DNA from 3 places in the Pseudoalteromonas rhizosphaerae genome. Region 1 is predicted to be linked to each of the others. Evidence: predicted binding sites of a transcription regulator. Region 1 holds the regulator's gene; each other region holds the start of a gene.
The links. The regulator LexA, encoded in region 1, represses DNA repair genes until DNA is damaged. The targets are predictions, from matches to a motif close to TACTGTATNNNNATACAGTA.
Positions count from the first base shown of each region.

Region 2: the regulator LexA is predicted to act here: its motif matches at 2,628-2,647, upstream of uvrD (DNA helicase II).
Region 3: the regulator LexA is predicted to act here: its motif matches at 4,155-4,174, upstream of PVK79_RS16425 (SulA-like leucine-rich domain-containing protein).

Region 1 is NZ_CP118496.1:101,022-106,090, forward strand. It holds gene ctaD (cytochrome c oxidase subunit I) at 1-616, opposite strand, end outside; gene coxB (cytochrome c oxidase subunit II) at 616-1,758, opposite strand; gene lexA (transcriptional repressor LexA) at 2,180-2,797, opposite strand; gene PVK79_RS00535 (hypothetical protein) at 2,872-3,666, opposite strand; gene PVK79_RS00540 (PaaI family thioesterase) at 3,788-4,231, shown strand; gene PVK79_RS00545 (hypothetical protein) at 4,228-4,608, opposite strand; gene PVK79_RS00550 (hypothetical protein) at 4,776-5,069, shown strand, end outside.
Region 2 is NZ_CP118496.1:5,258,797-5,263,865, forward strand. It holds gene yrfG (GMP/IMP nucleotidase) at 1-16, shown strand, start outside; gene PVK79_RS23020 (dUTP diphosphatase) at 13-636, opposite strand; gene PVK79_RS23025 (peroxiredoxin-like family protein) at 1,020-1,649, shown strand; gene PVK79_RS23030 (YacL family protein) at 1,680-2,048, opposite strand; gene PVK79_RS23035 (hypothetical protein) at 2,160-2,384, opposite strand; gene uvrD (DNA helicase II) at 2,712-4,877, shown strand; gene PVK79_RS23045 (tRNA(Met) cytidine acetyltransferase TmcA domain-containing protein) at 4,855-5,069, shown strand, end outside.
Region 3 is NZ_CP118496.1:3,824,735-3,829,803, reverse strand. It holds gene PVK79_RS16440 (YgjV family protein) at 1-300, shown strand, start outside; gene PVK79_RS16435 (pectate lyase family protein) at 341-2,311, opposite strand; gene PVK79_RS16430 (YchJ family protein) at 3,190-3,669, opposite strand; gene PVK79_RS16425 (SulA-like leucine-rich domain-containing protein) at 3,710-4,144, opposite strand; gene PVK79_RS16420 (SEL1-like repeat protein) at 4,369-4,824, opposite strand; gene PVK79_RS16415 (NCS2 family permease) at 4,952-5,069, shown strand, end outside.

The DNA of each region.
Region 1 (5,069 bases):
ACACAAACAGCGGCAGCTTCATCCAAGTCATACCTGGCGCACGTAAATTAACGATAGTTACAATCACATTGATTGCGCCCATAATTGAGCTAATACCCATGATGTGAATAGCAAAAACAAATAATGCGGTATTATCGTTACTGTAAGTTGTTGACAGTGGTGCATAAAAAGTCCAGCCAAATGCCGGGCCACCACCTGGCATAAACAGGGATGCCAGTAAAATAATAAAAGCAAAAGGTAAAATCCAAAAGCTCCAATTATTCATCCGTGGTAATGCCATATCTGGTGCGCCAATCATGAGTGGTACCATCCAGTTAGCCAATCCTGTAAAGGCCGGCATAACGGCACCAAATACCATAATCAAGCCATGTACTGTGGTCATTTGATTGAAAAAGTGAGGCTCTACTAACTGTAAGCCAGGTTGAAATAACTCTGCGCGGATCACCATCGCCATGGCGCCACCAATTAAAAACATCGTCAACGAAAAAATTAAATATAAGCTACCGATATCTTTATGGTTAGTAGTATAAAGCCAGCGTTTAAAACCTTTCGCAGGATGATGATGTCCATCATGGTGTGCAGCTTGATCATGTTGTTGCTCTGTTACGCTACTCATTATTTAGCCTCCGAAGTTGCATCAATCGCGGCTTGTATCTGACTCGGTTGAATTACATCCCCAGTGTCATTGCCCCATGCATTACGCTTATAGGTGATCACAGCTGCTAGCTGCTTGATTGATAACTGCTTGTCAAATGCTTGCATAGCGGTACCTGGGCGACCATGAAGCACTACATCAATATGATCTTTAATATCTCCTAATACTACCGGACTGCCTTTGAGCGCCGGGAAAACCCCCGGTAAGCCCATACCTGTTGGTTGGTGACACGCAGCGCAACTGGCCATATAGACTTGCTCGCCGAGTGTCATTAATTCTTCTTTTGGTAATGTTTGATCTAATAATGCAGCATCAGCAATTGCAGCGTTTGCTTTTGCCTGCTTAGCTTCGCTCAGCCAGTTTGCAAATGCTTGCTCAGATTTAGCTTCAACCACCACAGGCATAAAGCCATGATCCTTTCCGCATAGTTCTGCACATTGCCCTCGATAAATGCCCTCTTCATTAATTCTGGTCCAAGTTTCATTGATAAACCCAGGGTTAGCATCTTTTTTCACTGCAAAATCAGGCACCCACCAAGAATGAATAACGTCGTCTGAGGTCATTAAAAATCGTACTTTTTGATTAATTGGCAACACCAAAGGTTTATCAACTTCAAGCAGGTAATTAGGGTTTTTATTTGCAAGATTAGTTATTTCATCTTGAGGTGTAGCAAGCATTGAATAAAACTCAACATCTTCACCCATGTACTCATAATGCCATTTCCATTGAGAACCAGTAATTTTAATCGTGAGATCAGCTTTACTAGCATCTTCCATTGCAATCAAAGTTTTTGTCGCAGGAATTGCCATACCAATTAAAATCACAAACGGGATTGCCGTCCAAAGGATTTCAACTTTAGTACTTTCATGAAATTGGGCTGGTTTTGCCCCTTTAGATTTACGGTGGTGGATCAGTGCCCAAAACATCACGGCGAACACGATGACCCCAATCACACAACATATAATAAATATTGTCATGTGCAGCTGATAAACATCATTACTTATATCTGTTACGCCCTTACGCATATTAAACTGGCTATTAGCCAATACTTGCTGCGGTAGAACAAACAATATAAGCCACAAGGTAGAGCTCAATTTACCCATGTGACGGCTCCTTTAAATGCTATTGCAAAACGCAAAGCGAAAAGGCGGCACAGCTTTATTCGCGCCAATTCGTTATTTTTTATTGTTACTGAATATTAACGCAACCCTAAATTATGCTATTGAGCAAAATTGTTAGACTTTTAAAGTAGCTGTTAACACAGTGTATTAACCAATTAGTTAAAAAATGAACAATTAGCAAGTTTTAAGAGCAATTTAATTCTTTTTTGGTGCATAAATAACAGCTAAAAATCAGCGCGTTATTTTGTAATTAGGGATAATATTAGAGGGCTAAAAGTAGCTGACAAGTAGATTTGATAGGGCTTAGGACGCTATAGCTAAGTATAAAATCTAGCCATTAAAGCGGTAAAAAATTAAATGCACCAAACTTCACCAATTTGGTGCAAAATATAGATCAAAAAATTTACATCCAATCAGCGTTGCGGATCACCCCAACAGCTAACCCTTCAATATTGAAAGATTCATGTTCAAGATCCACTTCAATCGGTGAAAATTCATCATTTTCAGCATGTAAAAAAACTTTTTTACCTGCTTTTTCAAGGCGTTTTACTGTTACATCGTCATCAACACGGGCAACCACCACTTGGCCATTTTCAGCAACTTGAGTGCTGTGTACAGCCAATAAATCGCCATCCATAATACCAATGTCTTTCATACTCATGCCTTGCACACGCAGTAAAAAATCAGCAGCCGGTTTAAACAAGAGTGGATCTATTTTGCAATGACTTTCAACATGCTGCTCTGCCAAAATAGGCTCACCAGCGGCAACTCTGCCTATTAGAGGTAAACCAAGTTGTTCCGGCTCATCCTCTTCAACTAACTGAATACCTCGACTAGCACCGGGCTTCATTTTAATAACGCCCTTTTTCGCTAATGCCTTTAAATGTTCTTCCGCTGCATTAGCACTTTTAAAACCTAACGTTTGCGCAATCTCAGCACGGGTTGGCGGCATACCGGTATCTTTAATAAAAACTTTAATAAGTTCGAGAATTTGAGCTTGGCGATTCGTTAATGGGCGCATACAACTGGTTTTCCATACAGTACATTTAACTGTGAGTATATACAGTTATCTGAAAATCGCAAATATAAATTGGCTTAAAATCGCGCCGTTAATAACAAGCTCATACTATTTAAACCACTTCCAGAATCAAGCGCAGATCCAAGACCAAACTTTAATGCTACATGTTGATTAAACCAATATTGCGTTTGCAGTTCATAGTTGTCTTTTAGATTTTTCTGATTCCGAATATTGGCAACGACTCCCACTGACCATGCTTGATTTACATAATAAACCGCCTGCCCCTGCACATAACGATAACGCCCTGCCAATTGCTTTAGCTCTAAATCCCAACCTTGATTGCTAACTATATTTGTCCAACGAACATAAGGAGCATAAGTCCATTCAACCGCGACTCTTTCATTATCTTTGCCAAACCACATATCATGGCGCTCTAAGCGACTGTAATATACATTGAACCCTAGTTGTAACTGCTCATTCATTTGCTTACCAACAGCGGCACTCACTAAATAATCAGTATTTTGCCAATAGCTATTATCCTCACAGAGGCGCTGCGCGCTGGCACTAATAACTAATCCTGCGGGACCATAGATGGCAGCATCGGCATTTAAATAGCTAAAATCATCATTAGCAAACCCACCAATAGCATAATTATTGACTTGATTTAAATACGCTTTTAGCTCGTATGGACCAGTCAAAGATTCAAGATCTTGCGCAAAATATCGGTATCGTGCGCCTAAAAAAGATTCATCTAAACCAGCTAAATCGGTAAAACCAATATCGAGTTGATGTTGGGTACTAGCAACAGCCTGCGGCTGAGCAACAAGGCTCATTAATAATATTGCACCACATCCAAATACCTTTACTTTCATCCTTAAGATCCATTAACAGTTAGATAATATAGGTACATTTTATCTATTTTTATGATCTTAACTGTAGGAAAATGTTTAAAAGTGTAGACTGATTTAGTAAATAACTTAGTGAGGTAGACAGATGAGTATTTGGTATCAACCGATCACCCTAGCACAATGTAAGCAACTTGATGACGGCATAAGTGGTCAAGGCACATTGATGAAAACCATGGGCATTGAAATAAGTAAAATAGGCGATGATTATTTAGTAGCAACGATGCCCGCGATCCCAGCTCATCATAACCCTATGGGTATGGTGCATGGCGGCGCAAATGTTGTACTTGCAGAAACGGTGGCGAGTTATGCTGCAAACTTTGCTGTTGATTTTACAAAGTTTTATTGTGTTGGCCAGGAGATCAATGCCAATCATCTAAAAGCATCACGTAATGGTATATTAACCGCGATAGCAACACCACTACACTTAGGCAAGCGTACATCCGTATGGGAAATAAAAATCACCAATAGTCGTGGAGAACTGTGCTGCGTATCAAGAATGACCGCAGCAATTGTAGAGCGAAAAGGCTAACTTGAAAGTGGATAAATTGTAATTTCAATACCTGCGCCAATAGCAGAAATACGCAATAAAGTATCGGCACTGAGCGCTTGATTAAAGCATTTTGGCGAAGTGCCTGATTCAAAGCCAATATCAAAGGTGCGCTTTGAGCATGATAACCACTGCTTTAATGCATTGCGTGAGCAAGATTCAATTAACTCACATAAGTGGTTAATCGCTTTATCTGGTGAGATAACGTCTTCATTAGACTCAATACGTGCTAGTTGACGGTACTCATCTTTATCGTAATGCAAAACCACAGCACTTTTTTTTAAGTCTGCAACTAACAAACTAATATCTTGCTTTGATTCAAGCTCTAGATCTACATTTAAAAATTGAATTTCCGACATTGTTTCATTTTTACCCTGCGTTAATAACAACGCAAACTTTAACCTAATTTTGCGTATATACCAAATCTAGAGTAGCTAGTTTTATTTTGTTGATGCGACAATTTGCCACATTGGCAAACTCAATATAATTTATAGAATACCGCACTAATAACAAACAGGTAGTCACTATGGATAAACGCATTTTTAAACATGCGCGTAAGTTTCACAAATGGTTAGGTTACTTATTAGCGCTACAAATTTTTGCATGGTTACTCGGTGGTTTAATTATGAGTGCTATACCGCTTGAAAAAGTTCACGGTAAACATTTAGCTGCGCGGCAATTAAATAACCCATTCAAACAAGCTGATTATCTAGCCTCAGTTGATAATATCGTTGCACAAATTACTCAACCAAGACAAATTAGTTATAGTCACTTTTTAACAATCCCTACCATTATTGTGAGCAACAGTAACGGTGAGTAC
Region 2 (5,069 bases), 170 kb from region 1:
TGACATGCTGCCTTAATTTTTAGGGTAGCGAGCCTCTAAGCCTTGATATACAAGCTTTGCAAAATCAGCATGTTCCGTATTCAGGCTTTTAACGACCTCAACTAAATGCTCGTTATCTTCTTTGCCATGCCATTCTTTAATGTAGCTACCATCTTTATAACCATTATCTTGGCGGAAAAAATTAAGCGTATTTTTACCTACATAGCCTCGATATAAATCATCAATATCCATACCTATTTGCGCCATACATCCAGCGAAGGCTGCGGCGTTAAAGGTTTTCTCAGCGACGGCTGACGCGGCGAGAATTTCTAACGTTTGTTTGAAATCATCAGCTTGTTGCGGTGCACTTAACTGTTGTTCCAACTGCTTAGCAAGATCTAAATAACTGGTCTCACCATCAATGCGTAACGATAAACCGAAGTGAAAAATATCAACCAATTCTAAAATAACTTGCTCGGTATCTGGAGTTTGCTTTTTCCACCATTTCCAACCGTAATGATCAAGCATTTCAGCGCATTCAACCCAAATAGCGCGATACCATTCAAAGCCTTGGCTAAACCATTGATCATGAACTTTGGTGTTCATGGCATTTTGCATTTCTAGCATCACCACTAGTTTATTTAAATTGGCAGACATATCTCTTCCAGTTACTATTTTAATTGCTGTAATAATACAGGTATACCCAAACCACCTCAAGATGCAGAATTCAGCGTTTCACAGGAGCTTAATATCAAGGCGTTACTTTGCAACAATGGCAGTCCCTTTTAAGAAGCAACAACGATGAGAGTAAGTGCCTGTGAAACGCCCAACGGGTTGGTTTAAAAGCGATTTATACTGCGTTATTGATTTTAACAATAGAACCACTATTCCTTGCAATCAATGCCTTGCCTAAATCGCTTGTAATTCCAACTGAAACTCGCATCTTGAGCTGATTTGGGTATTAACTGAGATCTAATGAAATTATTTCTCCACTTCGCCTATCTTATATGTAACGCGTTTAAAAATTATTAGAGACTTACATGTTAAAAGCAATCCTACTCGCTTGTTCAATCGCAGTTACTGCATCAGTGACTGCTGCAACAGCCACAAATATTGCAAATCAGGCTGAAAAAGTTAGTCCGCTGTTGCCCGGCTTAACAGTGCCAGCAATCACACTGAAAGATAAAACCGGTAAAAATGTTGTTTTAGCTGAACGTTTTGCTGAAAAAACAACGGTGCTTATCGTATACCGTGGTGGTTGGTGCCCATATTGCTCTAAGCAATTAGCGAATGTGCAAAAAATTGAAGCAGAACTGACTGAGTTAGACGCACAAATTATCGCGGCTTCACCCGATAGCCCAGAAAAATTGGCTGAAACTAAAATAGATTCACCAAACTATCAGTTACTTTCTGACGATAGCCTATTGCTAAGCCAAGCGCTTGGTTTAGCATTTTACCTTGATGATAAAACCGCGACTATTTATCGTAATAAACTAGGGGTAAATTTTGTTTCTCTTGAAGGTAAAGCGAAGGTAGCCTTACCTGTACCGGCAGTCTTTGTTATTGATAAACAAGGTTTAGTGCATTTTCAATATGCGAACCCTAATTATAAAGTTCGCTTAACTGAAAGCTTACTATTGGCTGCAGTAAAATCTGTATCTGAGCAATAGCGTAATTAGCAGGGGGCTTTAACCCTCTGCTTACCTACCTGTAGTAAATTCTTGCCATGAATTAATCAGATCAACAAAATCTTCAAAACCACAGCCACTACTTAAACCATTTTCCTCGAGCATAAGCTCATCATCTTGATAAGCAAATAAATCTTCAGAGTCTTGGTGCAAGGCATGGGCTTCAAAAATGGCTTCATCTTTATTTAAGATCAAATCAATTTCTTGACCCTGTAGCGTTAACGGCTCAAAACTACTTGATACTGAGGCTATTAAAGCTTGTACCATAGCAATTTTGTCTTTGCCGATCTCTTCATTTAACCAACGGCCAATAACCGCATGTTCACTGCTAATTTTAATCCGCAGGCCACTTATTGGATCGCGTATAAATTGGTATTCCATAACTTTACCTAAATACAACTAATGATCGGGATTATACCCTAGTCAGTGCTGAATAAATAAAGCCAGTGACAAAAATAGCGCTAAAAAGCGCTATTCTTTGAAGTGATACAGCTACCGATAAGATCTAAACCGCGCGGCATCAATGATTGCCCAAATATAGACGATCGGCAGTAATATAAAACCAATCGCAACATAAATAAGCGCGCCACTAATAACCCACGCTAGGAAGAAACCAATTGCCGCCATAATCCGGCCTTGAACTAACTGCCCTAAACCTGGGAAAAATATATTACAAATCGCTGCGATAACATTACCGCCTGAACCTTGCTCTGCCATGTTAACCTCAATTATTAATTTAATTTTATTCTTATCTACTTACATTCTTCATGCCAATTATTTAGTTATTAAAAATCAATATGTTAAAATCAACGGTAATACGAAGAACTAGCTAAAATCGTGATTTTTACTAAATATAAGTCAAATTGGCGATATCACTTCACACCATTGATCTAGCTTAGCTAAAAAATGACTATAAATGAATCATTAAGTTTTTAAAGCCTTTAGACTATGTATTAAATTAACTGGTTATAAAAACAGTATTTTATTTAGCCTAACAAAAACACCTGTTATACTGCTTTTAATATTGATTGAAAAGGCGTGATGATGGACGTTTCAGAATTACTCGACGGTTTAAATGATAAACAACGGGATGCAGTTGCAGCCCCACTCCAAAATATGCTGGTGCTTGCTGGCGCAGGCTCTGGGAAAACTCGAGTACTCGTTCATCGTATCGCATGGTTAATGCAGGTTGAGCAAGCCTCCGCTTATAGTATTTTTGCAGTAACCTTTACCAATAAAGCAGCTAAAGAAATGCGCACGCGCGTTGAACAAGCCCTTCAAGCACCAGTAGGTGGTATGTGGATTGGTACTTTCCATGGCTTATCACACCGTATATTGCGTGCCCACCATCGCGAAGCAAACTTACCAGAAGCGTTTCAAATTTTAGACTCTGATGATCAACTTAGAATGATCAAACGCTTATTAAAAGCCATGAATATTGATGACAAAAAATGGCCTGCAAAACAGTTTGGCTGGTATATCAGCGCCAAGAAAGATGAAGGTCTGCGCCCCAAAGATATCCAAGCTTACGACATCAACGAACAAATGATGCTTAAAGTTTACACCGCTTATCAAGAAGCATGTGATCGAGCCGGATTAGTTGATTTTGCCGAAATCTTATTACGTAGTTTTGAAGTACTAAAAAATAATCCAACCTTACTACGTCACTACCAGCAACGTTTTGCCCATATGCTAGTAGACGAGTTTCAAGATACCAACACCATTCAATATGCATGGCTTAAATTATTAGCCGGCGATACCAACAGCATCATGATCGTAGGTGATGATGACCAAAGTATTTACGGTTGGCGTGGTGCTAAAATTGAAAACATTAAGCGCTTTTTGACCGATTTTAAAGCCGAAACTATTCGCCTTGAACAAAACTATCGCTCTACTGCCACGATTCTAAAAGCGTCTAATGCACTTATTCAAAATAACTCAGACCGAATGGGTAAAAGCCTCTGGACTGATGGCAATGATGGTGAACCTATTTCTGTTTATGCCGCTTTTAACGAATTAGACGAAGCGCGCTTTGTAAGCAGCAAATTACGCAGCTGGTTAAACGCTGGTAATGCCCTACAAGATGCGGCGATTTTATATCGTAGTAACGCGCAATCGCGGGTACTTGAAGAAGCGATGTTACAAGAAGGCTTGAAGTACCGCATTTACGGCGGTATGCGCTTCTTTGAACGTCAAGAAATTAAAGATGCGCTGGCATATTTACGGCTCGTAGGTAATCGTCAGGATGATGCTGCATTTGAGCGAGTGATTAACACTCCTGCTCGTGGCATTGGCGATAAAACCTTAAGCCATATTCGCGATTGTGCGCGTAGCGAATCATTGCCATTATGGTACGCCGCCAAAGCCATCGTAGAACAACAACATTTATCAGGACGTGCGGCGACGGTTGTTACTAAGTTTGTTGAACTGGTAGAACATATTGAAGATAAAATTGGTGATCTCACTTTAGAAGAGCAAGCGAAATACGCTATTCAAACATCTGGTTTAATGGCGATGTATCAAGCAGAAAAAGGCGAAAAGGGCCGCGCCCGGGTAGAAAACTTAGAAGAGCTGATCAGCGCCTGTGGCCAATACGAACTCCCGGAAGATGAAGAGTTTAGCTCACCACTGCAAGGATTCTTGGCTTATACCTCACTGGAATCCGGTGATGGTCAAGCTGAAGAACATGAAGATGCAGTGCAAATGATGACGTTGCACTCAGCGAAAGGCTTAGAGTTTCCACTCGTATTTATGGTTGGTGTTGAAGAAGGCATGTTCCCATCTCAACAAAGTAATGAAGAATCAGGTCGGTTAGAAGAAGAGCGTCGTCTTTGTTATGTCGGCATGACTCGCGCCATGGAAAAACTCTATATTAGCCATGCCGAGAGCCGCCGTCTTTATGGTCAAGAAAAGTACCACAGTCCATCACGCTTTTTACGTGAAATGCCTGAAGATTGTATTGAAGAAATTCGTATTAAAACTCAAGTATCGCGACCACCCGCAGCAGGACGATTTAGCTCATCAGTAAGTCATGCCGTATTTGAAGAAAGTGGCTTTAGCTTAGGACAACACGTATTACATGCAAAATTTGGTATGGGAACGGTTATTAATTACGAAGGCAGTGGCGCTCAATCTCGCGTACAAGTGAATTTTGATGACTTTGGTAGTAAGTGGTTAGTAACTGTTTATGCACGACTACAAGCCATTTAACTCGTTAATAAGTAATATCCTACCGCAAATTGCCTATGCTAAACATAGGCAATTGCTACTCATTACTGGCGAACAAAACTGGTGTTATCAACAGGCTAATGAGTTACTCAAGCAACTTTGCCATCCGCTTGTTAAGGTATTATCAACTAGTGGCGAACTCACTGACAGTAGCTGGCCTGAACATACTCATCA
Region 3 (5,069 bases), 1.6 Mb from region 1:
ATAGCAGCCATTTTTATTATTTTAACCGTGGTTATCGGTTATCTAACAGCCCAGCAATGGACGGATTACCTTGCGATTGTTGCCGCTTGTTTGGGTTGTTTTGCACTATTTTGCTTAACGGGCATCAAAATGCGTGTTTTGCTGTTTGCAGGATCGTGTCTATGGTTGGCAAATAATATAATTGTTGGATCTATTGGCGGCGTGTTATTGGAAGCGACTGTAATTATTATTAATATATCGACTATCTACAGACTACATAAACAACGCTTTACCCGTGAGGCGCTGACTGAACATGGTTAATAATGAAGAGCTTAACAAAGCCCTTCACAGTAAATGTTAGTTATTGTCTGGTTAACTCAAACATTTGATTTTCTGCTCCTGAGGTACATGTCCATTGCAGAATATTAGCATCATCGGCAGTTTTGCTACCTGCGACGTCTAAGCACAACTCACTATTTCGGTTGATGATACGCCACTTACCAGAGCCGGCACTTTGCAAACGAAACTGCTGGTTATAGCTCCCTGTGTATGTCCAGATATTGATATTTTCACCCGCTGTAGTTGAATGCGTATAGACCTCTAACCCTTTAGAAGGAGCATTGACTGGTGAAATACGATGCCACACCCCATCGACTGTTGAAATATTAAATTTTTGGCAATCATTATTAAGCCAAGACCACTGCCTAACATTTGCCCCATCTTCACTTTGACAGTTAGCAATATCTAATGATGCACCACTGTGTTTTGGGGTAATGCGGTAAGTACCATTGACTTGTGTATTGGTTGGGTTGCCATTATTGCCGTCGGTATAACCATTGTAGATTTCAAACTCTGCAATTTGCGGTACGCCATTGGCGGAATGAATCACAAAACTTACTTTGGATAAGTTAGTGTTAGAAAAAGTGATTACATTTGGCACAGCACCACCGTTAGTAAGTGTTACACCTGTATCGTAGTTCACTAAAGACCAAGCTGTAATGCTTCCTTTACTGGCTGGGGTTTCAATTATTTTAATCGCATTTATGGTGGTGTTAAGGCTTTTAATATTGATCGTGCCCGTGGTAGCTGACGGTGACCAGTAAGTTGACATATCGCCGTCGTTCACATTGCCATAACTCGAGCCACTGGCTTTAGAACTGCCATCAACACCGGCACTGATAGCAAGATTTTCCCCTGATGGCGTTGGCTCAGGTATTGGATCTGGATCCGGTGTTGGATCAGTTGGGGTAGTCGAGCCACATTGGCCATTCGATGTTTGCAAGCCTTTGTTCGCGCCAGCCGTTGCTGCAATGATGTTGGGTATACACTGTGCATTATCAAGTTGATAGTTATAAGGAATGTTGATTGTTGTGGTTGAGGTCGGATTAGGGCCTGCTGGGTGAAGCTTGTTTTCTTGTTCAGACCAATCGATATTATCCCAAACATTGCCACTGACTTGCCAGTAACCCATATCATTTGTATAAAAAGTACCGAGTGGATCTTTGGAATTTTTAAAGTAGTTGTTTTCGGCGCGCATTTTACCGCCAATTCGTGGATTCATGCCCGATGACACGAGTCCATAGTAGTAGTTGTTGTAAGCATGCGCTGTCGCGTGTCTTAGTAAAGGCGTGCGAGAATTAATATTTTCATAGTAATTGTGATGAAAAGTAACAGGGCCGTTAGTATTGTCACTATCACTTGAGCCAACGAGACCACCGCGTCCAGAGTTGCGCAAAATACTGTAAGATAATGTCACGTATTTGGTATTACTCTTCATATCGAACAAAGCATCATATCCTGAACTTTCGCCACCACTGGCCTCAAGTGTAACGTGATCGACCCAAATATTTCTGACGTTTGACTCCATGCCAATCGCATCACCGCCGTTGGAGGTGGGGGAGCCTGATTTTTTGACGTTTCTAACGTGAACATTTTGAATAATGATATTTGAAGATGAACGAATATGGATGCCTAATTGGTCAAAAAGAGCACCGCTACCAACACCGATAATAGAAACATTACTAATTTCTTTTAGTTCAATTAGATCTGGCCCAGTATTGCAACTATCTCCAGATACTTTACTGGTGTTGCCATGATTTATGGTGCCTTCAACGTGGATGATAATTGGTGTGTCACTTGATGCTCGGTTACATAAAGCCTGGTGAATTTGGGTTCCAGTTGTTGCATAAACAACATCGCCACCAGCACCACCGGTTGTACCACCATTCGTTGCGGCAAAGCCTGACGCATTAGCAAGTGCACTGTTTCCATATATAGCAGTTGTTATGGCCAAAGCATGCAAAGAATATTTAAATAACGTACGTTTATTCATTGGTTGTTCCTAATTATTGTATGTTCAGATCAAAACAATCAAATAAATTAATTGTTAAAAATGTTAACACAATCAAGTCCTGTTTATGCTTGCACTGCAGTGCTACCGGTGGCATTATTGCGCTAAATATGACTTTCTGCAATGCTAATTACTGATTGATTAGTTTTAATTTCATTATTTAGTTTTGTTTTTATGCGTTTTAAATAAATATATTTAATTAAAATTAATAGGTTAGGCTTTGTTTTAATTATTTTAAAAAAATATAAAAATAATAACGATTTATTTTCTAGTTTTTATTATAGTGTTTTTTTGATACTTGAAATTTATTTAACATTTGTTCCTTTATTGTTTTTTGATATGACTAGATCTTAGCATGCTACGGGGCTGGTTCTAACGCAGTATATATATGTTTTATGGATGAGTTAGTTGTTTATAGGTGTTGTTGTGAAGTACTAGAGCATGTTGACCTTTCAGAATTAAAATTTGTTTAATCTAGGAGTGATTTAATCATGACAAGAGGTTTGTAACCTAGTTGGATCGATAACTGCTACCGCGTTATTCTACTGGCGGAAGTAATCTGAGCTTCGGATAATAAATCCATCTCCAGCGGCTATTTTTCAATGTTAACTGCGTTGAATTTACTTGTAATAGGCATGCTATTGACGCGTAAATTCGCCTTATTTTCCCTGAAAATTTCGGCTGGAGAGTAAAAGTAATATTAGTGCTTTAAATCAATGTGTTAGAAAACACATTAACCAAAATTTAGGTTAAGCAACAAAGAGTTAATCGCACTTAGACAGACCACGTTGGGTCGCGAGTTTTTTGAATTTATGATTATTTATAAATACTTACGGTAAAAACTACACTCTAAGAAAGTGTTACACGCTGTGGCATTTTTTATATTTTTTACCGCTACCACACGGGCATTCATCATTGCGGCTAATTTTTATATCTGCAACAGGGAAGATCTCACCATCGAGATAACGCCACTGCCCATCTTCTTTTATGAAGCTTGATTTTTCATGCAGCTGGCAAAACAAGTTTTGATAAAAATAGCTAACACAAAATTCAACACAACCAGTGTATTCTTGCTGGTCTGCACTGATCACAGCTAATTTTATAAAGCGGCAACTATTAGCAAAATCAGCAATTTCTTTGATTGGGTTTTCTGCTTGTTTTTTTTGGGCATAAGTTTGGTAAATATACTTAGCATTTTTTAAGGCATAAGCAACAAAGCGAGAGCGCATTAGTTGCTCTGGGCTTGTTGCTTGTATATTGCCTGAGTGCAATTTTTCACAGCAATCGCTATAGCTTTGTTCGCTACCACATAAGCAAAGACTGTCAGTGAGTGAAGTCATAATTAAAATACGCTTTATTAAAAAACGGCATTTTAACAGCTTATTGTGCTAATGCTATCTCTGTAGCTTGTTGGGTTTTAGTAAAACAGTATAGTTTTGCACTCGCTTGGTCTAACTTTAATGACAGGTTAGCTATTTGATTGTCTTTCACAATGTCTGTCCAGGTGATCACCGCTGCAAAGTTACCGTTATGTAGTGCTGAATTTAGTACATACTCTAAATTAACCAGATGCTTTTGCCTAATCACTAATAGTTTACTGGTATCAATAGAACATGAATCAAGTAAAGCTTTACTTGGTACGTGATCCGGTGCAATCAGTAACGTCCATGCGTTTTTATTATTGTAATGGTGTAACACCTTTAGAAGTTCAAAAGTTGCAGAGATCTCATCTTCTATCTGAATCAAATTTACTGATGCGCTTAAATTATCTTGTTGATAGCTTTTAACTGTTCTGATGGTAATTGGCTGTAACATAAGTTTCACTCACTGGTTGTTTATACAGTACTCATATACAGTAGTTTATACAGTGTTTGTGTGCAAGTGTTTTTTGCTATCTTTTTGAACGATTTTTAAATTTATTTGATACCATCAGCTTTGAAAATGTGCAGAAAATTAAATAATACTATACAAAACAATGTATTAATTATTTAAATTGAGGTGGCAATTGATTTTAACGAAAAGGGTAGATTAGTCCCTTTTCAAGGTGAGTTGGGGATCAGGTGAGCAAACTGCTGTTGGTGTATTTGTTCATACAGTGTTGCAGCATAACACTGGGCATCTTTAAAGCGGCGGGTGGCTAGATGTTTACGTAAATCAGTTAAGGCGGTTGTTGCAGGCTCATAGCCTTGGCTACTGGCTAAACTTAGCCATACTGCGCCATGAAAAACACTAGTAGGTACGCCTTGGCCTTTGATAAAAAATAATCCTAGATAAAATTGGGCTCGCTGATTACCTGACATTGCAGCTAAGCGCATCCATTTAGCAGCGAGAGGAGGTTGATCATTTTTTAAATAATACAGGGCTTTATTAACAGTGTTATCAGGAGTATCAGCTTTAACCGCACTGTGTGGGGCTTTGCTCGGTTGGGTGATAAACGATAATACGTTTTCTAACTGTTGTTCTAAATCTAAGCCAATTGGCGAGGTATCTGTCATAGTGCCACACATATTATTGTTGTCATTTACCTGCTCAGTTTAGTCTAATATCAGGTTAATTGTCCTGTTATTCTTGAAATATATGATAAAATCACGCAATTATTGTCATCTAAAATGAAACTCACTTATGCTCGACGCGTTATTTAAAATTAGCGACCACAACTCGACTGTGCGCCGCGAATGTATTGCCGGCCTCACTACCTTTATTACTATGGTTTATATTGTGTTTGTCAACCCTGCTATGT